DNA from 2 places in the Leucobacter tenebrionis genome. Region 2 is predicted to be linked to the other one. Evidence: predicted binding sites of a transcription regulator. Region 2 holds the regulator's gene; the other holds the start of a gene.
What was found. Region 2 encodes HrcA, which represses chaperone genes, less so after heat shock. Its sites were predicted from a motif close to TTNGCACTCGNNNNNNNCGAGTGCNAA; they were not measured.
Positions count from the first base shown of each region.

Region 1: a site for HrcA is predicted at 3,826-3,852, ahead of groL (chaperonin GroEL). Genes of this name have one in related genera too.

Region 1 covers NZ_CP082322.1:1,223,780-1,235,576, forward strand. The annotation lists gene KVY00_RS05885 (ABC transporter permease) at 1-559, shown strand, start outside; gene KVY00_RS05890 (hypothetical protein) at 736-1,095, opposite strand; gene groL (chaperonin GroEL) at 2,133-3,752, opposite strand; gene KVY00_RS05900 (LytR C-terminal domain-containing protein) at 3,953-4,738, opposite strand; gene KVY00_RS05905 (heme/hemin ABC transporter substrate-binding protein) at 4,875-6,014, opposite strand; gene KVY00_RS05910 (FecCD family ABC transporter permease) at 6,178-7,245, shown strand; gene KVY00_RS05915 (heme ABC transporter ATP-binding protein) at 7,245-8,060, shown strand; gene KVY00_RS05920 (HtaA domain-containing protein) at 8,175-9,119, opposite strand; gene KVY00_RS05925 (DMT family transporter) at 9,326-10,294, opposite strand; tRNA gene KVY00_RS05930 (tRNA-Thr) at 10,525-10,600, opposite strand; gene KVY00_RS05935 (DsbA family protein) at 10,636-11,610, opposite strand; gene secA (preprotein translocase subunit SecA) at 11,678-11,797, opposite strand, start outside.
Region 2 covers NZ_CP082322.1:378,922-390,718, reverse strand. The annotation lists gene KVY00_RS01820 (sensor histidine kinase) at 1-1,018, opposite strand, end outside; gene KVY00_RS01815 (APC family permease) at 1,000-2,805, opposite strand; gene lepA (translation elongation factor 4) at 3,123-4,976, shown strand; gene KVY00_RS01805 (DUF1990 family protein) at 4,982-5,740, shown strand; gene hemW (radical SAM family heme chaperone HemW) at 5,721-6,962, shown strand; gene hrcA (heat-inducible transcriptional repressor HrcA) at 7,094-8,131, shown strand; gene dnaJ (molecular chaperone DnaJ) at 8,209-9,306, shown strand; gene KVY00_RS01785 (16S rRNA (uracil(1498)-N(3))-methyltransferase) at 9,322-10,089, shown strand; gene KVY00_RS01780 (HIT domain-containing protein) at 10,121-10,471, shown strand; gene KVY00_RS01775 (PhoH family protein) at 10,483-11,487, shown strand; gene ybeY (rRNA maturation RNase YbeY) at 11,484-11,797, shown strand, end outside.

The DNA.
Region 1 (11,797 bases), 840 kb from region 2:
CGTCTTCGTCATGGTCGCGACGCTCATCGGGGTCACCAACATGCCGAGCTTCCTCGCCACCTACCGGCGCACCGGCGTGCTGCGCCGTCTCGCCACGACGCCGCTCTCACCGCTCGCGGTGCTCGGAGCGCAGGTCGCGGTGAGCTTCGCGCAGGCGATCCTCGGGATCGCACTCGCTTACGGCGTCGCGGCGGCCTTCTTCGGCGCGCGGCCGCCGGTGCACCCGTGGGCGGCGCTCGGCGCGCTGCTGCTCACGATGCTCGCCATGTACGGAGTCGGCATGGTCGTCGCCTCGGTCTCGCCCACGCCGAACGCGGCGGTGGCGCTCGGGATCATCGGATTCCTGGGACTCGGAGCGCTCGGCGGCATGTTCGGGTCGCGCGACTCGCTGCCCGGATGGCTCGCCGTCGTAGGCGAGGCGCTACCGTTCGGCGCCGGGGTCGAGGCCCTGTCGGCGGCCTGGGCGGGTGCCGCGGTCGACCCCGCGCACCTCATCAGTCTGGGCGTCTCCGCCGTGGTGGGGGCGAGCATCGCGGCGCTCTTCTTCCGCTGGGAGTGAGCGGACCCCGACCCCTCGCCCGCGCCGTTCCCCGCCGTCCGCCCCTCGCCCGCTCGCCGAGCACAGCCTCCGCACTCCGCACACCGCAGTCGATCGAGATGACGCGTTCGGCCCGATCTCAGCCCGATAGGGGCCGTGTGAGTCATCTCGAGCTCGGCGCGCGGTAACGCGGTTCGTTAGTAGGGCTCGGCGAAGTACCTGGCGAGACCCGGTGCGACCCGGCGGGGCCGTCGCTGCAAGAAGGCGCACATTTCTTCGTGCGTCTGTTCGAGCGCTCGGGGCTGGAAGTCCTCGAGGTGGGTGCGTTTCACCTCGTAGCCGGCATCTCTTGCCCGGTCGAGCCGACGCTGGTCGCGCAGATACTGCTTCCGGTCGAGCCGATGCTGCTCGCCGTCGTATTCGAGGATGAGCCTCCTCAGGCGATCGACGGCATCGAACCTGCCGATCCAGCACCCCTTGGCGTCATAGACCTCGGCCTGCAGCTCCAGGTCATCGATCCCCATTCTCGCGAGTTCGAAGTGCTGCAGGCTCTCCATACGAGACTCCGCCCCTACCCGAGCGACGCATAAAGCCGCCCTCAGTCTCCGGATACCTCTCGCGTTCGAAGCCTCCGCTGCCTCCAGAAGCTGTTCGAGACCGACCAACGACCACTGGCATGCACCGCGACCACGGAGTTTCACCAGGTGGTCAGCAGCCACGACCTGCTCCCGGAAACTCAGCAGCGGAGCCGACTGGATGAGCGCGGTCACCGGCGGCACACAGGCGAAGGCGACCCCCTCGAGCCCCTCGATCCCCTCGACTCGGACCTGCCACGGTTCCACCTCCGTGCCGTGATGATGTCCGTGGACGAGCACACCGCGCGCAGGTCCGTGCGGGCGGGGAATCGACACGTGCAGATCCGGCGGAGTGCGGATGGGCGCACCGTGCAGGTGGAGCGCCGTCGTGTGGCTGAACGCTTCGCCGCGCGACAGCCGCAGTAACGGCAAGTAATCGGACGCCGACTGCGCGACGCGTTCGCGGAGGGTCTTCGGATGCGCGGAGTCACGCCGAAGGCGCCGAACGCCCCGATAGGGGGCTTCGAACCGGGGATGACGAAGCTGTTTGCTGCTCAGGTCGCTCTGTACCGCCGAACCCACGAGAAAGGCGCGGCCGGGCAGTTCGTACGGATGCGGTTGATCGAGGGTTCCGGGCATGCCCACATCCTGCAGGCTTCCGCCCGCCGAAACGCGGTTCTCCACAGCACCCTGCCCGAAATAGGCGGGATACTGTGTTGCCCCATACCTGTGGACGAAGTACCCTTCCCACGTTCGGGACGGGAAACCCGTGAACCTCCTCGAAATGACGCCTGTTGCCCCGATCTCGACCGGACAGGGGCAGCACGCGTCATCTCGATAGCAGGCAGAGCGACGGGACGCCGGATGGCGGGGTGGCGGGGTGGCCGGATGGCGGGACGGCGGGGCGCACAGGATGGGGGCGGCGGGCGCAAAGGGGATGTGGGACAGCAGAACGAAGGGGAAACGCAGAACAGGGGCCGCACCCGAAGGTGCGACCCCTGTTCGAAAGGGACTCGGACTTAGAAGTCCATGCCTGCGCCCGGATCAGCCGCCGCGGGGGCAGCCGGCTCGGGCTTGTCGGCGACGACGGCCTCGGTGGTGAGGAAGAGGCCGGCGATCGACGCGGCGTTCTGCAGCGCCGAACGGGTCACCTTGGCGGGATCGAGAATGCCCTGCTCCGCCAGGTCGCCGTACTCACCGGTCGCGGCGTTCAGGCCGTGGCCGAGGGGCAGGCTCGCCACACGATCGGCGACCACGCCGGGCTCGAGGCCCGCGTTGAGCGCGATCTGGCGCAGCGGCGCCTCGATGGCGGCCTTGACGATCTTGGCGCCGACCGCCTCGTCGCCCGAGAGGCCGAGCCCGTCGAAGACGTCCTTGCCGGCCTGGATCAGCGCGACACCACCGCCGGGCAGCACGCCCTCGTCGACGGCAGCCTTCGCGTTGCGCACCGCGTCCTCGATGCGGTGCTTGCGCTCCTTGAGCTCGACCTCGGTGGCCGCGCCCGCCTTGATGACGGCGACGCCGCCGGCGAGCTTCGCGAGGCGTTCCTGCAGCTTCTCGCGGTCGTAGTCGCTATCGGTCGACTCGATCTCGCGACGGATCTGCTGCACGCGGCCGGCGATCTGCTCTTCCTCGCCGCCGCCCTGGACGATGGTGGTCTCGTCCTTGGTGATGATGACCTTGCGCGCGGTGCCGAGCATGTCGAGGGTCGCGTTCTCGAGCTTGAGACCGACCTCCTCGGAGATGACGGTGCCGCCGGTGAGGATCGCGATGTCCTGCAGCATGGCCTTGCGGCGATCGCCGAAGCCGGGAGCCTTGACGGCGGCCGACTTGAAGATGCCGCGGATCTTGTTGAGCACGAGGGTGGCGAGCGCTTCGCCCTCGACGTCCTCAGCGATGATGAGGAGCTGCTTGCCCGACTGGATCACGGGATCGACGACGGGGAGCAGGTCCTTGATGTTCGAAACCTTGCTGTTGACGATGAGGATGTAGGGATCCTCGAAGACCGCCTCCTGGCGATCGGCGTCGGTGACGAAGTAGGCCGAGAGGTAGCCCTTGTCGAAGCGCATGCCCTCGGTCAGCTCGAGCTCGGTGCCGAAGGTGTTCGACTCCTCGACGGTGACGACGCCCTCCTTGCCGACCTTGTCGATGGCCTCGGCGATGAGTGCGCCGATCTGCTCGTCGGCGGCGGAGATCGACGCGGTGGCGGCGATCTGCTCGGTGGTCTCGATCTCCTTCGCGTTCTCGAGCAGGCGAGCGGAGACGGCGGCGACGGCCTTCTCGATGCCCTTCTTGATCGCGATCGGGTCGGCGCCCGCGGTCACGTTGCGGAGGCCCTCGCGCACGAGCGCCTGAGCGAGCACGGTGGCGGTGGTGGTGCCGTCGCCCGCGACGTCGTCGGTCTTCTTCGCGACCTCCTTGACGAGCTCGGCGCCGATCTTCTCGTACGGATCGTCGAGTTCGATCTCCTTGGCGATGGAGACGCCGTCGTTGGTGATGGTGGGGGCGCCCCACTTCTTCTCGAGCACGACGTTGCGGCCGCGCGGGCCGAGCGTCACCTTAACCGTATCGGCGAGGGTGTTCAGACCCCGCTCGAGTCCACGACGCGCTTCCTCATCAAACGCAATGATCTTTGCCATGTACTTCGCCCCTCCCGGACGTCTCTACCGATGGTCAGCTCCGTGCCGGCGCAGGCACCGACGCACGGATGTTTTAGCACTCAGCCGAATCGACTGCTAACACCAATCTTGGCACTCAAGCATGTCGAGTGCAAGCAGCGGTGCTCGCGATCAGCGAACACGCAGCCCGATCATTCGTCATCGCGAAGGCGCGGCGACCGTCACTCAGCGGGAAGGGTGGCGGGATCGACGGCCATGCCGGTAGCCGGGTCCACCGGCCAGCCGGTGACGGGGTCGATCAGCCAGCCCGTCGCGGGGTCGATGAGCAGACCGGTTTCGGGGTCGATCTCGTATCCGGTCTCGGGATCGATCTGAGGCTCGCCCTCAGCGGGCTCCTCGGACCCGGCGCCGTCGAGATTCTTCGCCTCCTCGATCCCCGGCCCCGCGTAGTCGGCCCCCAGCAGCACGACGAGCTGCGATCCGTACTCCTGGTACTCGTCGGCCTGGTAGGTCGAGAGTCCGCCGAGCTTGGCCGCGAGACCCGCCGCTGCCGATGCATCGGCCTCGTCGCTGTAGAAGACCGCGGAGATCTGCACGTCGCTCGCGGAGGCGCTGCCGCTGAACAGGATCGTGCCCCACTGCTCCTGGGTGATGATCTGATCGAGTGCGGCCGCCAGATTGGTGGTCTCAGTGCCATTGAGCACGGCCACGGTCGCCTCGGGATCGAGCACGGCATCCGGAGTCTGGGCCGTGCTCGAGGTTCCCTTCGGACGATCGCCCGGCAGTTGGCCCGCCTTGTCGATCGCGATCACGAAGCCGATGCCCGCAGCCGTGAGCAGCGCGAAACCGAGCAGAGCGGCGATCAGGTACTGCGAGACGTAGCGGGGCTGGGCGGTGAAACGATGCGCTCCGACCCGGCCGCTGCGAGGCACTCGATCGAAGCGATCCTCGGGGTAATCCTGGCGCGCGCCACGAGGCTCGGTCGTGCCCTCGGTCTTCTGCGCCACCCCTGCTCCCGTCTGATCCTTCGGCCGCCGGGATACTCCCCCGCGATTCCCCCTTAGCGTACCTTGCCGCATCCTGACAGTTCTCCGACGACGCGACGGTTTCGCAGTCGTCGCCCCGGGCGGTCGAAGCGAATCCTCAGGATCCGGCTTCGGCGGGATCCTGCAGCGAATCCGGTGCGTAGATCGCGCGCGCGAGACCGTCGATGACATCGGGGATGCGGGTGCCGCCCGCGAGCAGCACCGAGTCGTCGATATCGATGATGCGCCGGTGCTCCCCCGCGGAGGTGAGGCCGATGCTCGGCTGCGCACGGATCAGGCCGTCCACGCCGCCCGCGCTCTCGAGCCCCTTCGACATCACGATGATGATGTCGGGATCCATCGCGATCAACGCTTCCTCCGTCATCGGCCGTTCGCCCTCCCAGCCGATCTCGGCGGCGACGTCGACGGCCCCGAGCGAGCGGATGAGGGAATCGATGCCGCTGCCCTCGCCGAAGAGATAGAAGATACCGGCGGTGCCCCGCACGTAGAGGAAGGCGACCCGGGGCAGATCGGCCGGGTCAGGGGGCAGCATCTGCTGCACCTCGGCCTCCTTCTCGGAGATCGCCCGGCGCAGGGTGTCGATGAGCGGGGGCGCCGCTTCCCCGACTCCCAGCGCATCGGCGACCTGCTGCGCGGTGATGAAGCTCGTCTCCGCGTCGACGGCGCGGTCGACGGTGACGACGGGGATGCCGGCATCGCGCAGCTGCAGCACCACATCGGTGGGACCGATGCTGCCGTCGGTGATGATGAGGCTCGGGTTGAGCGCGAGCACCCCCTCGGCGTCGATCGAGTGACCGTCTTTCGTGACGACCGGAACGTCGTCGGAGCCGGGGAAAACCGTCGAGACGTCCCGGCCCACGATGTCGTCCGCCATGCCGAATGCGTAGACCAGCTCGCCCACGGACCCGCTGAGCGAGAGCGGCACGATGCGCGAGCTGTCTTCGACCGTCACCTCGGTGTCTCCCGAGCGGTCGTGCGAGACGACGGTGACGGGCAGTCGGGGTTCGGGAGCGTCGGCGAGAACGGGGATGCTCGGGCCGCCGACGACGGCGGTGGTGGGACCCTCGTAGGAGGTCGGATCGTCGAGCGGGGTGACCTCGCTGAGCGGCGGCAGCTCGACGGCTTCGACCCCGGCCGCGCCTCCTCGCCCGGGCCCGGTCTGACAGCCGCTCGCACCGAGGCCGATCAGCGTCACGAGGGCGAGCGCGACGATCCCCCGCCTCGATCCGATCCTCATGCAGCCCGACCTCTCTTCTTCCGCTCTTCCCCCGACGAATACCGGGGTTTAGCCTAACCCAAGCTAGGTATGATGATTAGTGGACTTCGAAGATCCACCTCATTCTCGCACCGGCCGAGCCGCGCTCCCCCGTGTGATCCACGCAAAGGTTTTCCGAGCTCGTATGACCCCCTCCTCGTCCGTGGCACGTGACCGTCGCGCGACGACCAAAGCCGTTCTGTTCGCGACGCTCGCGGTGGCGCTCGTCGCCGCGATCGTGCTCTCGGGCAGCACCGGGCAGCTCGGGATCCCGCCGCAGGAGGTGCTGGGCTCATTGCTGCACCGCGTCGGCATCGACTGGCTGCCCCTGCCCGGTCACCCCATGGGAGACCAGACGCTGTGGTCCGTGCGCTTCCCCCGCGTCGCCATCGCCGTGCTCATCGGAGCGGGCCTCTCGGTCGCCGGCCTGCTCATGCAGGCCATCTTCGGCAACCCCCTCGCGGAGCCGGGCGTGATCGGCATCTCCTCCGGAGCCGCGGTGGGCGCGGGTCTCGCCATCGTCTTCGGCGTCACGGTGTTCGGCGAGTGGACGACAGCGGTGTTCGCCTTCGCGGCCGGGCTCGCCGCCACCCTCGTGGTGTACGCGATGAGCCGGGCCGATGGCCGCACCGAGGTGGTCACCCTGGTGCTCACCGGCATCGCGGTGAACGCGATCGCGGGCGCGGGCATCGCCCTGCTCACCTTCCTCGGCGACACGCAGTCGCGGGAGCAGATCGTCTTCTGGCAGCTCGGCAGCCTCGCCGGCAGCCGCTGGTCCCAGGTCGCGGTCATCGCCCCCGTGATCGCGGTGGGCCTGCTCTCCGCCTACTTCGCGGCTCACCGGCTCGACCTGCTGTCACTCGGCGAGCGCAACGCCCGCCACCTCGGCGTCAACGTCGAGCTGCTGCGCATCGGCATGATCTTCGTGGTGGCGCTGCTGACCGGCGCCGCGGTCGCGTTCGCGGGCATCATCTCGTTCGTGGGGCTCGTGATCCCGCACCTCATGCGCATGATCCTCGGCCCGGCGCACCTGCCGCTCGTCACCGCCTCCGCGCTCGGCGGCGGCCTGCTGCTCACCCTCGCCGATCTCGGCGCACGCACCATCGTGCCGAACGCCGACATGCCGATCGGCATGCTCACGGCGCTCGTCGGCGGGCCCTTCTTCTTCTGGCTGCTGAGGCGCACGCGCAAGCGGAGCGGAGGCTGGGGCTGATGGCCCGTTTCTTCGAGCTTCCCGAGCGCGCCGTCGCGGGCGACATCGTCTGCGCCGCGGAATCCGTGCACCTCGAGCGCGGGGGCCGTGTGCTGCTCGATTCGGTGTCGCTCGAGCTGCGAGCCGGCGAGGTGCTCGCCCTGCTCGGGCCGAACGGGGCCGGCAAGTCGACACTGCTGAGCCTGCTCTCGGGCGATGTCGCACCGGACCGCGGATCGGTGCGCTTCGGCGATCGCGCGATCACCGACTGGTCGCTCGCCGAGCTGTCGCGGCGACGCGGCGTGCTGCTGCAGGACAACCAGCTGCTGTTCCCGTTCACCGTGCACCAGGTGGTCGAGATGGGGCGGGCACCGTGGCGGCGCACCCCGCTCGAGGACGAGGACAACGCCGCGATCTCCGAGGCCGTCGCCGCGGCTGATGTCGCGCACCTCGGCAATCGCCGGGTGCCGTCGCTGTCGGGTGGCGAACGCGCCCGCACCGGCTTCGCCCGGGTCATGGCCGGTCGCACTGGCGTTCTGATGCTCGACGAGCCGACGGCCGCGCTCGATCTCGGGCACCAGGAAGCGGTGCTCGGGATCGCGCGCGAGCGCGCCCGCGCCGGCGACGCCGTGCTCGTGGTGCTGCACGACCTCAACCTTGCCGGCGCCTACGCGGACCGGATCGCGCTGCTGCGCGACGGCCGCCTCATCGCATGCGATGCTCCGGATCGGGTGCTCACGGCCGAGACCGTGAGCGAGGTGTACCGGACTCCGGTCGAGGTGATCCCCCACCCCGTCACCGGCAAAGGCATCGTGCTGCCGCGGCGGAGCCTCTGAGGAAGGCGGGCCGGAGCGGTCTTCGCCTCCGGCATCGAACCTGCCTAGAAGTATCGAGACAGCCCATGATTCGCGCGAATTGCAGGCTCCCTCGCCAGAAATAGGCAGTCTCGATCAGGCGTCGGGCGCGGAGGGCGGCGCTGATCCCCGCTCGGGCGCGGAGGGCGGATCGGAGCCCCGCTCGGGATCGGACTCCGGCTGCGACCGGCCGCGGCGGCCGGCGATGAGCAGGCCCGACGCGACGCCGATCGCGAGCAGCGCGACACCCGCCACGATGATCGGGGCCCAAGGGATCCCCGGATCCGCCTCCCGCGGTTCGACCGGGAGCGTGCCCTGGTCGGTCGGCTCACTCGATTCGTCAGGCGATCCCCCGCCCGCCTCGATCTCGGCCAGCGCGCACCCGGCGACGGTCGCCGAGAGGGAGATCGGATCCAGCTCGTCACCCGCAACATACCCCCCGTAGCCGCCGTTGAAGGCCTCGGCACCCTTCTCGGTCAACCGCACCGGTGCTGCCGCGATCTCGAGGGTGTCGCCCTCGGCCGACAGCGCGCCCGAGAGATCGATCTCCGCGGCGCGCACCTCCGCGGTCGCGGCCGCACCGCCCTCGTTCGCGGCGTCGGTGGCACCGATGCCGAGCACCAGGTACGCCTCGTTCTCTCCGGAGAATTCGATCGCGGGATCGCTCAGGTCGAGCTGCATCGCGCCGTCGTGCCCGGTGAAGTGCACAGCGCCGGTGAACGCGATCCGTCCCTCCTCGAGGCTCCCCGAGACGCTTCCCTCGGCCCGGTCCCAGATGAAGTCGGGGGTCTCGTAGCGCATGTCGTCGCTCACGGTCCACTCGCCGTTCGCGATGGACCCGCTGATGTACGAGCGGAAGCTCTCCTTCACACCCCACGTCAGCTCGGCCGACTCGATGGCGCAACCCGCCGGTTCCTGCTGAGCGCGTGCGATCTGTGCGGGATCCGGGGACGCCATCGCGGGAGCCGTACCCGCGACGACCGCGCCTCCGAGGACAACGATCCCGGTGAGTGCGCGGATCACGGCGGATAGCTTCGTCATCTTGCCCTTCGATCGCCTCGTCACTGCGCCGGCACCCGTCATGGTTCCCGCGAACGGCCCGGTCTGCTCGACGACACCCGGCGCGGCATCGCTAGCAAGTCTGACGAATAGCGCCGGACGATGCAAATAGACCGGCCCGCCCGTGCGCCGCGCGATCGGCCGCGGCGTCCATCGGGTGCGGCGCCCGTCGGGCGCAGCCGCGCGCCTCAGACGCGCGATCCGCGGCCGGCGGCCGGCCCCTCCGATCTCCGGCTCGGCAGCGAGGCGATCACCACGGCGAGCAGCGCGACCGCCGTGCCGATCGCCATCCCGACCGTCACCCCGCCCGCGAGAGGCAGCCCCGCTTCCAGCAGCAGCGACGCGATCAGCTGTCCCGCCACGTTCGACATGCTCAGCAGCAGCACACCGGCCGCTCGCACCAGCATGGCGGCCACCGCGATGAACACGGTGCCGATGACGCCGCCCACGTAGTAGAGCGGGGAGGTCGGCCACTCCGTCGGCCAACCCGAGATCGCCACGGACACGACCGCGATCACCGCGAGAACAGCGGTACCGACGACGAAGTTCACGAACGTGGAGGTGACGGCGCTCCTCGCGGCCGCCCGGACCAGGCCGTTCACCATCGACTGCCCCGCCACGCCCACTCCGATCAGCACCGGGAAGACGACGAGCCACACCGCGTGCGATACGGCCAGATCCAGACCGACCGAGATGATGACGGCGAGCACCGCCAGACCGGTGCCGACGAGCCTCAGAGGCGTCGGATCGATGCGGCCGCCCGGGCCCAGGCCGGCTCGATCGAGGATCAGACCGCCGAGCACCTGGCCGGCAACGATGCCCACGGTGAAGAGCGCGAGCCCCGTGAGCGGAGCCACGAGGCCCTGCCCCAGCACGAAGGCGGCGCCCGCGGCCCCGCCGAGCAGCGTCCACAGCGGGAGGCGACCGGCCGTCACCTCGGCCCGCAGGCTCACGAGGCCCGCCTTCGCGCGCCGCGACACGAGCACTGCGATGCACATCACGACGAGACCTGATCCGAAGGAGACGACGGCGGTCACGTAGCCGTTGCCGATCTGCTGGCTCAGGCCCCCGTTGACACGCGATTGTACCGCCACGAGCATTCCGGCGATACCCGAACCCAGGAGTGCAGCCCAGACGGGCAGTTTGGAACTAGACACTCCCCACAGCCTAGTCCCCGCGGTGCGCCGCGCTCAGGGCAACGCGCCAGCGTTGCGCGCGGGAAGCCGGTGGAGCTCGCGACACCGGTGTCGGTTCGCAGGCCGCCAGGCGGCGACACGCAAAAGGCCCCGCGGAGCGGGGCCAGCGTGGAGCCCGGCCCTCGCTTCGCTCCGTGGCCGGCGCCTGTGGGCGCCGCGGCTCTGCGACGAAACGCTGCCGCGTTTCTTACTGGAGCCGCCTGTCGGACTCGAACCGACCACCTGCAGTTTACAAGGCTGCTGCTCTACCAGATGAGCTAAGGCGGCGAAACGGGGCGGTGCCGAGCACCGCCCCGATCAGCTTACTCCGACTCCCCCTCATCAGCGGAATCGCCGGAAGCATCGGCCGAATCGGCCTTGGCCGCGCTCTTCTCAACCTCGCTCTTCACCTTGAGCAGGTACGACTCGAGGTCGCCGTCGCGAGCCTGGTTCCACTGCTGACCGTTGACGATGACGGTCGGCGTGCTCACGAGGCGCTGGGGCTCGCCCGCGGGCTGCAGCTCAGTGCCGTTCGAGTCGAAGAGCTGGGCGCCCTTGGCGAGGCCCTGCACGCCGTTCTCGCTCACCGCTTTGTAGTTGGCGGCGATGAAGCTGCCGAAGCGCACGTCTTTCACGCACTGCCGCAGTTCGGTGGTGAGCTCCGCACCGGCGGCCTCCGCCTGCTCGAGCAGTTGATCGTCCGTGAGACCGGCCGTGCGCTCCGCGGGCTGGACGTCGGCGCTCAGCAGGGTGTTGTGCAGCTTGAATGCGACGTCGGGCTGCTGCTCCACGACGCAGCTGAAGAGGTTGGCCGCACGCGTGGAGTACTTGGTGCCGAGCGACGCACTGTCGAGGAAGTTCAGCGGATAGACCTGCAGGTTCACGTCTCCGCTGCCGACGTAGTTCTCGAGCATGGTGCCGTACTGCTGCTCGAACGCGCCGCACGCGGGGCACATGTAGTCGACGTAGGTGGTGACGTCGAGCGGCAGCTGCTTGCGGTCGACCTCGGGCGCCTCGCGATCCTCGCCCGACTGCAGTGCGGGAGTCTCGACGACCTTGAGGTCCTTCGTGAACACGACGCCGCCCGACGCCATGTTCTCGGGGCCGGGGCCTGCCGGCTTCATCGTCTGCGTGAGGATCAGGGCGACGACGGCGAGGATCGCCAGCACGCCGAGCACGATGCCTCCCTGCAGCAGGAATCGGCCGCGCTTCTCGCGGCGCTTCTCCGCTTCGCGGGCGAGGCGCGCCTGCTCGCGTGCGCGCTCGCGGCGCTCGTTCTTGGTGAGTTTCTCTGACATGGCTCTCTCCACGGGGCCGGGGACCGGCGGTCGGGTTCTTAGCTGGCGATGACGCGCTGCCGCGCCGCTACTTCTTCTTGTTGGCTCGACGCTCGGCCCGGTTGCCGGAGGCGGCGTCACCGGGCACCTGCTGGCCGAATGCGCCGCGCTGAGCGGGCTGCTGCGCCTGGGCTCCGGCCTGCTTCTT
Region 2 (11,797 bases):
TGTTGTCGGTGTCGCCGAGGCGCTGGAACGGCATGAACACCTCGTCGCGGCGGTGCTCGGGGATGCCGGGGCCGTGATCCACGACGCGGATCTCGAGCCGGTCGCCCGCGACCGCGGTCTCGACGCGCACCGCCGCCCCGGCCGGCGAGTGGCGCACCGCGTTGGCGAGCAGGTTCACGAGCGTGCGCTGCAGCAGCACCGGGTCGCAGATCACCTCGGCATCGCCGTGATCGAGCGTCAGCTCGACATTGCCCGTGCCGAGCTGCAGCTCGTCGAGCGCGGGCAGGATCGCCTCCGCGGGGTCCGTGGCGATCTCGGCGACGGAGATCACTCCCGCCTGGAGCCGACTCGCGTCGAGCAGATCGGTGACGAGGGCGCTGAGCGCGGCGAGGCTCTCATCGGCCGTCTCGAGCAGCGCCCGCCGATCCTCTTCCGAGAGCTCCGAGCCCGCGGCGCGCAGCCCGCCCACCGAGGCGGCTGCGGCGGCGAGCGGTCGGCGCAGGTCATGGCTCAGCGCCGACAGCAGCGCGCCGCGCAGGCGATCCGAGTCGGTGACCGTCTCGAACTCGTCGACGGTCACCGCGAGGCGACGGCGTGTGCGCGCGTTGCGACCGACCACGATACTGACGAGCACCGCGATCGCGATGTGCAGCAGCAGCACGAGCACGTGGATCGGGTCGGCGATCGTGATCTCGCGGTAGGGCACGATGAACGTGAGATCGATGACGACACCGGAGAAGAGGGCCGCGAAGAGCGCCGGCCAAATTCCCCCGAGCAGGGCGACGGCGACGACGAGCAGCTGGTAGCTGAGCACCTCGAGCGCCGTGGTCTCCGCACCGTGCAGGAAGCGGAGGGGGACGAGCAGCAGCAGCCCGCCCGCGAGCGCGAGGGCGAACCCCGAGAGCTGGCGGGCCAGACTCAGACCGCGCTGCTCGCTCATCTCGTCCTCGCTCTCGTCGGTCGCAACAAGCGTATGCCGTCGCGGCGCGGCGCGCAGGATCAGGCGGCGTGCACCCATGGCCTTCGCCTCTGATCCGGCTCGGCCTCCCTGATCACCTCGCGCGTCATCGGGGCGATCTCGCCGTCGCCGAGGAACAGGAATCTGATGAGGTGGTGCAGCGGGTGGCCCTCGGTCCACCGGAAGTAGACGTGAGGGGTGCAGTCGACCTCGCGGCGCAGGTGCAGCGCGATGGCGGCGATGCCGTTCGCCACGGTGCTGCCCCGCGCGGTGAGGATGCGGAACCCGTGCCGCTCGACCCCGTGCACGACCAGCTCGTCTTCGAAGTCCGAGCTGTCGTACACCTCGATCTCGATGAACAGCACGTCGTCGTCGGGCAGATCGTGCGCGACTCGTGCGTGCTTCAGCTTGGCGCGGTAGCGCTCAGCGCTCACGTCGTTCGGCGTGTGCGCAATGAGTCGGAGCACACGATCCGATCGTGCTTCGACCATGGCGGCCGCGGCCGCGTCGAGTCGCACCGAAGTCGCGCGCAGCTCGGTGGAGCGGGCCACGCGGGATACGAAGCTCACGACGACGATGCCGACGATGAAGCAGGCCGCGATCTTGATGCCGTCGGGTCGCTCGATGATGTTCGCGATCGTCGTGTACAGGAAGACCGCGGTCGCGATCCCGAACCCGATCGCAGCCCGGTGCTGGCGTCGGCGTCGCGCGACGAGGGTGACCGCGATCGCAGCGGAGGTGATGAGCACCAGCACGCCCGTCGCGTAGGCGCCGCCCTGCGCGTTCACGTCCGCCTGGAACAGGACGGTGATCAGGAAGGCGATGCCGGTGAAGACCAGCACGAGGGGGCGGGTCGCCCTCGTCCACGCCGGCGCCATCCCGTAGTGGGGCAGGTAGCGCGGCACGAGGTTCAGCAGACCCGCCATGGCCGAGGCGCCGGCGAACCAGAGGATGGCGATGGTGATCAGATCGTAGGCGGTGCCGAAACCCTCTCCGAGGTAGGCGTGCGCGAGATAGGCGAGGGCGCGGCCGTTCGCGGATCCGCCCGCCTCGAACTCCTCGGCAGGGATGAGCGCGACGGTGGCGATCGACGAGGTGATCAGGAAGCCGCTCATGATGAGGGCCGAGGTGGTGAGGAGCCTGCGTGCGCCCCTGATGCGGCCCGCGGGCCGCTCCTCCGTGTCGCCGTCATCGCCCCGGATCTGCGGCATGACCGCGACGCCGGTCTCGAAGCCGGACAGGCCGAGCGCGAGCTTCGGGAACACGATGAGCGCGACCGCGACGACGAGCAGGGGGTCTCCGTGCTGCGTGGTGAGCGCGCCCCACCAGTCGCCGAGCGCGACGGGGCTCGCCACGAGGTGCGCGACGGCGACCGCGAGCACTACGAGGTTGAGGGTCAGGAACGCGGCGACGAGCACGGTGGCGAGCCGGATCGCCTCGCGGAACCCGCGCAGGAAGACGCCGCCGAGCGCCGCGAGCAGCACGAGCGTGACGATCACGTTCTGCCCGTGCAGCGGCTCGGGCGCGAAGGGGTTCTCGATGAGGTGCGCGGTCGCGTCGGCGGTCGAGAGCGTGATCGTGATGATGAAGTCGGTGGCCGCGAAGCCGAGCAGCACGAGCACGGCGAGCTTGCCGCGCCAGCGGGGGAGCAGCTTCGCGAGGATCGAGATGGAGCCGGTGCCGTGCGGGCTCTCCTGCGCCACCCGGCGGTAGATGGGCAGGGCGCAGAGCAGGGTGACCGCGACCAGCACGATGGTCGCGATGGGTGCCACCGCCCCCGCCGCGAGCGCCGCGATCGCCGGCTGGTAGCCGAGCGTGGAGAAGTAGTCGACGCCGGTGAGGCACATCACGCGCAGCCAATGCGCCCGGCGCCGGCCCTCCGGGCGTCCGTGCGGCCCGGTCTGGCGCCCCGGCGACTCCGCGGTGTCGGCGAGCAGCCAGCGACCCAGGGCCCGACCGCGCCGTGGCTCCGGCGCCGGTTCGGAGGCCCGGTCGGTGCTCGGAGTTCTCTCGAGTGACGAGACCGTCGATGTGTGCTTCACCCCTCCATACAAGCGCTGCGCACCGGCTCGCGGGGCGATCCTCACGATTTCCATACGGCCCGGGTACATCGGAAGCGGCGCTCGCAGGGGAGGGCGCCGCCGCTGTGGGATAATGGCGGGCAATGTCTCCTCGCAGCGTGAACCCCCCAGTGCCGGCATCGACCGACCCCGCGAAGATCCGCAATTTCTGCATCATCGCGCACATCGACCACGGCAAGTCGACCCTTGCCGACCGCATGCTGGGCATCACCGGCACCGTCTCCGACCGAGACATGCGCGCGCAGTACCTCGACAACATGGACATCGAGCGCGAGCGCGGCATCACGATCAAGTCGCAGGCCGTGCGCATGCACTGGGCGCAGGGCGGCGTCGACTACGCCCTCAACATGATCGACACGCCGGGCCACGTCGACTTCAGCTACGAGGTCTCGCGCTCGCTCGCCGCCTGCGAGGGCGCGATCCTGCTGGTCGACGCGGCGCAGGGGATCGAGGCGCAGACCCTCGCCAACCTGTACCTGGCGATGGAGAACGACCTCGAGATCATCCCGGTGCTCAACAAGATCGACCTGCCGGCGGCGGACCCCGAGCGGGTGGCCGGCGAGATCGCCGATCTCATCGGCGGGGATCCCGACGACATCCTGAAGGTGTCGGGCAAGACGGGCGCGGGTGTCGAGGAGCTGCTGGATCGCGTGGTCGAGCGGATCCCCGCACCCGTGGGCGAGATCGACGCTCCCGCGCGCGCCATGATCTTCGACTCCGTCTACGACCCGTACCGCGGCGTCGTCACCTACGTGCGCATGGTCGACGGCCGACTGACCCCGCGCGAGAAGATCCTCATGATGTCCACGAAGGCCGAGCACGAGGCGCTCGAGATCGGCGTCTCGTCACCCGGTCCGATGCCGACGAAGGGGCTCGCCGTCGGCGAGGTGGGGTACCTCATCACCGGTGTGAAGGACGTGCGCCAGTCGAAGGTCGGCGACACCGTCACCACCAAGCTGAAGCCCGCGCAGGATCCGCTGCCCGGTTACACCGACCCGAAGCCCATGGTGTTCTCGGGGCTGTACCCGCTCGACGGCAGCGACTACCCGATCCTGCGCGACGCACTCGACAAGCTCAAGCTCTCCGACGCGGCGCTCCAGTACGAACCCGAGACCTCGGTGGCGCTCGGCTTCGGCTTCCGCTGCGGCTTCCTCGGCCTGCTGCATCTCGAGATCATCTCCGAGCGCCTGCGCCGCGAGTTCGACCTCGACCTCATCGCGACCGCGCCCAGCGTGATCTACGAGGTCACGACCGACGACGGCAAGACGGTCACCGTCACCAACCCGTCGGAGTACCCGGACGGCAAGATCTCGAGCGTGCGCGAGCCGGTCGTGAAGACGGCGATCCTCGCCCCCAAGGACTACGTCGGCGCCATCATGGAGCTCTGTCAGAGCCGTCGCGGCAGCCTGCTCGGCATGGAGTACCTCGGCGAGCGGGTGGAGCTGCGCTACAGCATGCCGCTCGGCGAGATCGTGTTCGACTTCTTCGACCACCTGAAGAGCCGGACCCAGGGCTACGCCAGCCTCGACTACGAGCCGATGGGGGATCAGGAGGCCGATCTCGTGAAGGTCGACATCCTGCTGCAGGGCGACAAGGTCGACGCGTTCAGCGCGATCGTGCATCGCGACAACGCCTACCACTACGGCACGATGATGACCGAGCGGCTGCGCAAGCTGATCCCGCGCCAGCAGTTCGAGGTGCCGATCCAGGCCGCAATCGGCGCGCGCGTCATCGCTCGCGAGAACATCCGCGCGATCCGCAAGGACGTGCTCGCCAAGTGCTACGGCGGCGACATCAGCCGCAAGCGCAAGCTGCTCGAGAAGCAGAAGGAGGGCAAGAAGCGCATGAAGATGGTCGGCCGCGTCGAGGTGCCCCAGGAGGCCTTCATCGCCGCGCTCTCGGGCGATGTGGAGGGCAAGGAAGCCGCGAAGAGGTGAGCGCGATGAGCAAGGACAAGAACCAGCCCACCAGGCGCAGCAGCCACGTCGAGATGCCCGTCGCCTACGCCGCGGTCGGCGCGTCGAAGTCGCCCGACCTGCTGCGATTCCCGCCCGAGGGCAGCACCCCGTACGAGGAGGAGCTGCGGCTCGGCAGCGGCCAGGATCGCTTCCTGCTGGCGTCGAGCCTGCTGATGACCTGGGGGGCGCAGCGCGGCAGCGGCGTGCGCGTCGAGGACGTGGTGCGGGGCTCGGGCGAGCACTACTCGGGCGTGAGCTTCGACGAGGACGGGCAGCCGCAGGCCGCCGGCGAGGTCGAGGAGCACTTCGGCCCCGAGGGCGAGCCCTACCTCGTGGCCGGCACCACTGCGACGCTGCACGCGGAGGGGCAGGATCCCCGCAGCGTGCTCATCATCTACACGGTCGACGAGGAGCGCCGAGCGGGCTTCGCGTGGGGCACGCGCGACGAGGCCGGGGCCGTGGGCGAGCAGCTCTTCGTCATCGAGCACCGCGAGGACGACACGGTCTGGGCCGTCGCCCGGGGCTTCCTCTCGGCGCCCAAGGGAGGCCTGCTCGGGCTGAAGGCCCGCTCCGATCTGCGCACCGCTCTCGACGCGGTGAAGACGCAGCTCGCGGCGCTCGCGCCCGGCGCGGTCGCGGGCACCGTCCCGCCCGGGGCCGCGGATGCCGACGGCCCTGGTGCCGACTCCGGAACCACCGATACCGGAACCGACACCGGCGAAGATGCCGAGCATTCTGCCTGAGGGCGATCCGGCTCCCGCTGACGGATCCCTGCCCCCGAGCGTCGCCGACGGCGCCTCCGAGCGCCGCTTCGGGGTATACGTGCACGTGCCGTACTGCCGCGTGCGCTGCGGCTACTGCGACTTCAACACCTACACGGCCAGCGAGCTCGGCGGCACCCGGCGCGACGACTACGCGGGGCAGGTGCAGCACGAGCTGGGCTTCGGCGCCGAGGTGTTGCGGCGCGCCGGAGTGCCGGATCGCCGGGTGTCGACGGTCTTCTTCGGGGGCGGCACGCCCACGCTGCTCCCGGCCGCCGATCTGACGGCCATGTTGGGGCGGATCCGCGACGAGTGGGGGCTCGCCCCCGGAGCGGAGGTGACGACGGAGGCGAACCCCGACTCGGTCGACGAGGCGTACCTCGCCGAGCTCGCGGCGGCCGGGTTCACCCGGGTGAGCTTCGGCATGCAGTCGGCGGTGCCCCACGTGCTCGCGACGCTCGATCGCACGCACACGCCCGAGCGCGTTCCGCTCGTCACCCGCTGGGCGCGGGAGGCCGGGCTGCAGGTGAGCGTCGACCTCATCTACGGCACGCCGGGGGAGTCGCTCGCCGACTGGGAGCGCTCGATCGATGCCGCGCTCGCCACGGATCCGGACCATATCTCGGCATACGCGCTGATCGTCGAGCAGGGAACGAAGCTCGCCGCGCAGATCCGCCGCGGCGAGGTGCCCGAGCCCGACGAGGACCTGCACGCCGATATGTACGAGCTCGCCGACGCGCGCTTCTCAGCCGCGGGGTTCTCGTGGTACGAGATCAGCAACTGGTCGCGCACCCCCGAGACCCGCTCCAAGCACAACCTCTCGTACTGGACAGGCGAGGACTGGTGGGCCGCCGGTCCCGGTGCGCACAGCCACGTCGGCGGAGTGCGGTGGTGGAACGTGAAGCACCCCGGCGCCTACGCACAGCGCATCGCGGCGGGGATCTCGCCGGCGCACGCGAGGGAGGCGCTGAGCGAGGAGGCGAGGCACGAGGAGCGCGTGCTGCTCGAGACGCGGATCGCCGATGGCCTGTCCGCGGAGGTGCTCTCGGCCGATGAGCGCCGCGCGATCCCGCAGCTCATCGCCGACGGGCTCATCGACGGGCGGGCCGCGATCGCCGCTCCCGGACGGCCCGCGCGCGTGATCCCGACCCTGCGCGGGCGCCTGCTCGCCGACACGGTCGTGCATCGCCTGCTCGGCGGGTGAGCCGCGTCCCCGGGGTTATCAGGACCGTCTCGGGGTTCGCTGTCGGCGTGCGTCGCTGCGGGCGCTTACGAGGGTGCTGCGGTAGACTTGGCACTCTGAAGAGACGAGTGCCAGGAAGGATGGTCGGTCGCATGGTGTCGGAGCGCAGCCTCGCGGTGCTGCACGCAATCGTGAGCGACTACGTCTCATCGAACGAACCCGTGGGGTCCAAGGCCATCGTCGATCGGCACAGCTTCGGGGTCTCCGCGGCCACGATCCGCAACGACATGGCGCTGCTCGAGGAGGACGAGCTGATCGCTCAGACGCACACCTCCTCGGGCCGGGTTCCCACCGACAAGGGCTACCGCCTGTACGTCGACACGCTCGCCAGGATCCGCCCGTTGAGCGCCGCCCAGCGGTCCGCCATCGAGCGCTTCCTCGGCGAGTCGAGCGACCTCGACGACGTCATGGCGCGCACGGTCCGACTGCTCGCGCAGCTCACCAATCAGGTGGCGGTCGCGCAGTACCCGTCGCTGCGCCGCACGGTCGTGCGCCACATCGACCTGGTCGCGATCGGGGAGGACCGGGTGCTCTGCGTGCTCATCCTCGGCAGCGGCGTGGTCGAGCAGCAGGTGGCGTGGCTGCCGGCCTCCCGGGTCACCGAGGCGTGGGTGCACGGCCTGAAGCAGCGGATCTCGGAGACCGCGGTCGGCGCGGACGTCGAGACAGCGGTCGCCGCGGTGACGGACCTGGTCGAGCGCGTCTCCGAGTGGGCGCAGCCCGACGAGACGGAGCTGGTGCGGCGGGTGCTCTCGGTCGTATCGAGCCAGCTGCAGGCCAACCGCAGCGAGCGCATCGCCGTGTCGGGCGCCGCCAACCTCTCCCGCCCCGGCGAGTTCGCGGGGTCGCTGCCCGCGGTGCTCGAGGCGATCGAGGAGCAGGTCACCCTGCTGCGCCTGTTCGGCGAGCTCGCGCAGGACGGGCGCGACGTGTCGGCCTCGATCGGGCGGGAGAACGCGCGCTACGGCCTCGCGGCCACCTCCGTGATCGCCTCCAGCTACGAGCGCGAGGCCGACTCGGTGTCGAAGCTGGGCGTGCTGGGGCCCATGCGCATGGACTACGCGGGTAACATCGCTGCGGTGCGCGCGGTGGCGCGCTATCTCAATCACTTCCTGGGCGAGGAGCAGTAGCTCCCGCGGGCGCGTGTCGTGCGCGCCGCCGCGTCCAGTCATCGAACTCACCGAACAACACCCCTGAGGAGCACAACGTGGCCGATCACTACGAGACTCTCGGCGTGTCGCGAGAGGCGACGCCCGAAGAGATCAAGAAGGCCTATCGCCGGCTCGCGCGCGAGCTGCACCCCGACGTGAATCCGAGCGAGGATGCGGCGGAGCGCTTCAAGAACGTCACGCACGCCTACGACGTGCTGAGCGACCCCGAGCAGCGGCAGCGCTACGACATGGGCGGCGGCCAGGGCGGTGCCGCCGGCTTCGGCGACATCTTCGAGACGTTCTTCGGGGGCGGCTTCGGCGGCGCGCAGCGCGGCCCGCGCTCCCGCTCCGAGCGCGGCGACGACGCCATGATCCGCGTCGATGTCTCACTCGAAGAGGTGATCTTCGGGGCGCAGCGCGACATCACGGTCAACACCGCGGTGCTGTGCGAGGTCTGCCAGGGCAGCTGCTGCCAGCCGGGCACCCACCCGGTCACGTGCGACGTCTGCGGCGGTCAGGGTCAGGTGCAGCGCCAGGTGCGCTCGCTGTTCGGCAACGTCGTCACGATGCACCCCTGCGGCAGCTGTCAGGGCTACGGCACCGTGATCGAGCACCCGTGCGTCGAGTGCGGCGGCAAGGGTCGGGTGCGCGAGCGCCGCACGATCCCGATCGACATCCCCTCGGGCATCGACACCGGCACCCGCCTGCAGATGCGCGGCGGCGGCGAGGTCGGCCCGGGCGGCGGCCCCAACGGCGACCTGTTCGTCGAGTTCCGCGTGATGCACCACGACGTGTTCAGCCGGGACGGCAACGACCTGCTGTGCACCATGCAGGTCTCGATGACCGACGCGGTGCTCGGCACCACGGCGAAGCTGAAGGCCCTCGACGGGGAGGTCGAGGTCGACGTCGTGGCCGGCACGCAGTCGGGCGACGTCATCACGGTGCGTGGGCGCGGTATCCAGGGGCTGCGCAGCACGACCCGGGGCGACCTCAAGATCGCGGTGCAGGTGAACACGCCGATCAAGCTGTCGAAGCGCGAGCAGGATCTGGTGCGCCAGCTCGCATCGCTGCGCAGCGACGATCCGCCGCACCTGGGCGAGTTCCAGCAGGGCTTCTTCGGCAAGCTGCGCGACCGCTTCTTCCGGCAGGGCTGACCGGGCGCGGCGCCGATGGCCAATCTCTACTACCGCGAGGAGCTCGCCGACGGTGAGTTGCGCCCCGGTGCCCTCGTCGAGGTGACGGGCGACGAGGCGCGCCACGCGGTGCGCGTGAGCCGCCTGCGCCAGGGGGAGCGGATCCTGGTCGGCGACGGCGCCGGGACTCTCGGGGAGGGGATCGCCGAGCACGTGGCGAAGGATCGCTTCGCGGTGCGCATCGATCGCGTGGAGAGCGTTCCCGCGCCCTCGCAGCGGCTCGTGCTGGTGCAGGCGCTCGCGAAGGGCGATCGCGACGAGCGCGCGGTCGAGCAGGCCACCGAGTTCGGCGTCGACGACATCGTGCCGTGGCAGGCCGCGCGCTCGGTGTCGCGCTGGGACGGCGCCGGCGGTGCCGAGAAGGCGGCGAAGGGCGTCGCGAAGTGGACGCGGATCGCGCGAGAGGCCTCGAAGCAGTCGCTCCGGGCGCGCGTGCCGGGTGTGACCGACCCCGCGACCCTCTCCGATCTGTGCGAGCTCGCCTCGCGCCCCGACGCCGAGGTCGTCGCTCTGCACCCGCGGGGCGGGCGCCGGCTCGTGGAGTGGGCCGCGGGCGATTCGGCGCGGCTGGCCGAGCGGATCGTGCTCGTCGTCGGCCCCGAGGGCGGCTTCGCCGATGAGGAGCTCGACGCCCTCGAGGCTGCGGGGGCCGTCGTGCGGGTGCTCGGGGAGACCGTGCTGCGCACGTCGAGCGCCGGCCCCGCGGCGATCGCCGTGCTGAACGCCGCGCTCGGCCGCTGGTAGCCGCGGCCTCTGCGGCGGTAGACTGACCCTTATGGCACAGGACACGATTTTCGGCAAGATCGCCTCGGGCGAGATCCCCGTCGAGATTCTCGCGGAGACGGATCGCGTCATCGCGTTCCCCGATATCGCCCCTCAGGCGGCGATGCACATCCTCGTGATCCCGAAGACCGCGGAGTACGAGAACGTCGCCGAACTCGCGGCGGGCGATCCCGAGCTGCTCGCCGAGATGATCACGGTCGCGAAGCGCCTCGCCGACGAGCGCTCGAACGGCGAGTTCCGCATCATCTTCAACAACGGTGCGAGCGCGGGTCAGACCGTGTTCCACGTGCACGCGCACGTGCTCGCGGGCGATCTCGGGGAGGGTTCGCTCGTTGGAGCCTAGAGAGGGAGCCCGTGAACTCGACTGACGCTCAGGCGGCCGGGGAACCGGAACTGCAGCGCACCGTGCTCCTGGCCGGTGTCGACCTCGCCTCGTTCCTCGGCCACCGGGACCAGCTCATCGCGGATCTCGAGGCGCAGCACCCGCGGGTCGCGTTCCACGCCCGCGACCAGGTGCTCACGCTGCGCGGGCCGGCCGCCGAGGTGCTCGCCGCCGAACAGGTGGTGCACGAGATACTACAGATCGCGAAGCTCAGCGGAGCCGTCTCGCGACACGATGTGAAAGAGGTCACCCGAATGGTGCACGAGGGCAACGGGCCCATGGCTGCGCAGGTGCTCAGCGAACCCATCCTGACGGTGCGCGGCCACGCCGTTCGCCCCCAGACCCGCGGGCAGCGGGCCTACGTCGATGCGATCGACGAGCACACGATCGTGTTCGGGATCGGCCCGGCGGGCACCGGCAAGACCTATCTGGCGATGGCGAAGGCCGTGCAGGCGCTGCAGCGACGCGAGGTCGCGAAGATCATCCTCACCCGCCCCGCGGTCGAGGCCGGAGAGCGGCTGGGCTATCTGCCCGGCACGCTCGAGGACAAGATCGACCCCTACCTGCGGCCCCTGTTCGACGCCGTGGGCTCGATGATGGATCCCGACGTCGTGCCCAAGCTGCTCGCGAGCGGCACCATCGAGGTCGCGCCGCTCGCCTACATGCGGGGGCGCACCCTCAACGAGTCGTTCGTGATCCTCGACGAGGCCCAGAATACGACCCCCGAGCAGATGAAGATGTTCCTCACCCGTCTCGGCTACGGCTCGAAGATGGTGGTGACCGGCGACATCACGCAGATCGACCTGCCGATCGCCGCGAGCGGGCTGCGCGTGGTGAACCGCATCCTGCGCGGCGTCGAAGACATCCACTTCGCCGAGCTCGGCTCCGACGACATCGTGCGGCACAACCTGGTCAGCCGCATCGTCGACGCCTATTCGGCCTACGATCAGACCAGGCAGAAGGGAGACGCCGAGTGAGCGTCGAGATCAACAACGAGTCGGGCATCGAAGTCGACGAGGCCCGGCTGCAGCGGCTCTCGGCGTTCGTGCTCGAGTCCCTGCACGTGCATCCCGACACGGAACTCGGAGTGGTGATGGTCGACGAGGCGGCGATCGAGCAGCTGCACGTGCAGTGGATGGACGAACCCGGCCCCACCGACGTGCTCAGCTTCCCCATGGACGAGCTGCGCCCGGGCCGGGTCGATGCGCAGACCCCCGCGGGGCTGCTGGGCGACGTCGTCATCTGCCCGCAGGTCGCCGAGGTGCAGGCCGACGCGGCGGGGCACGA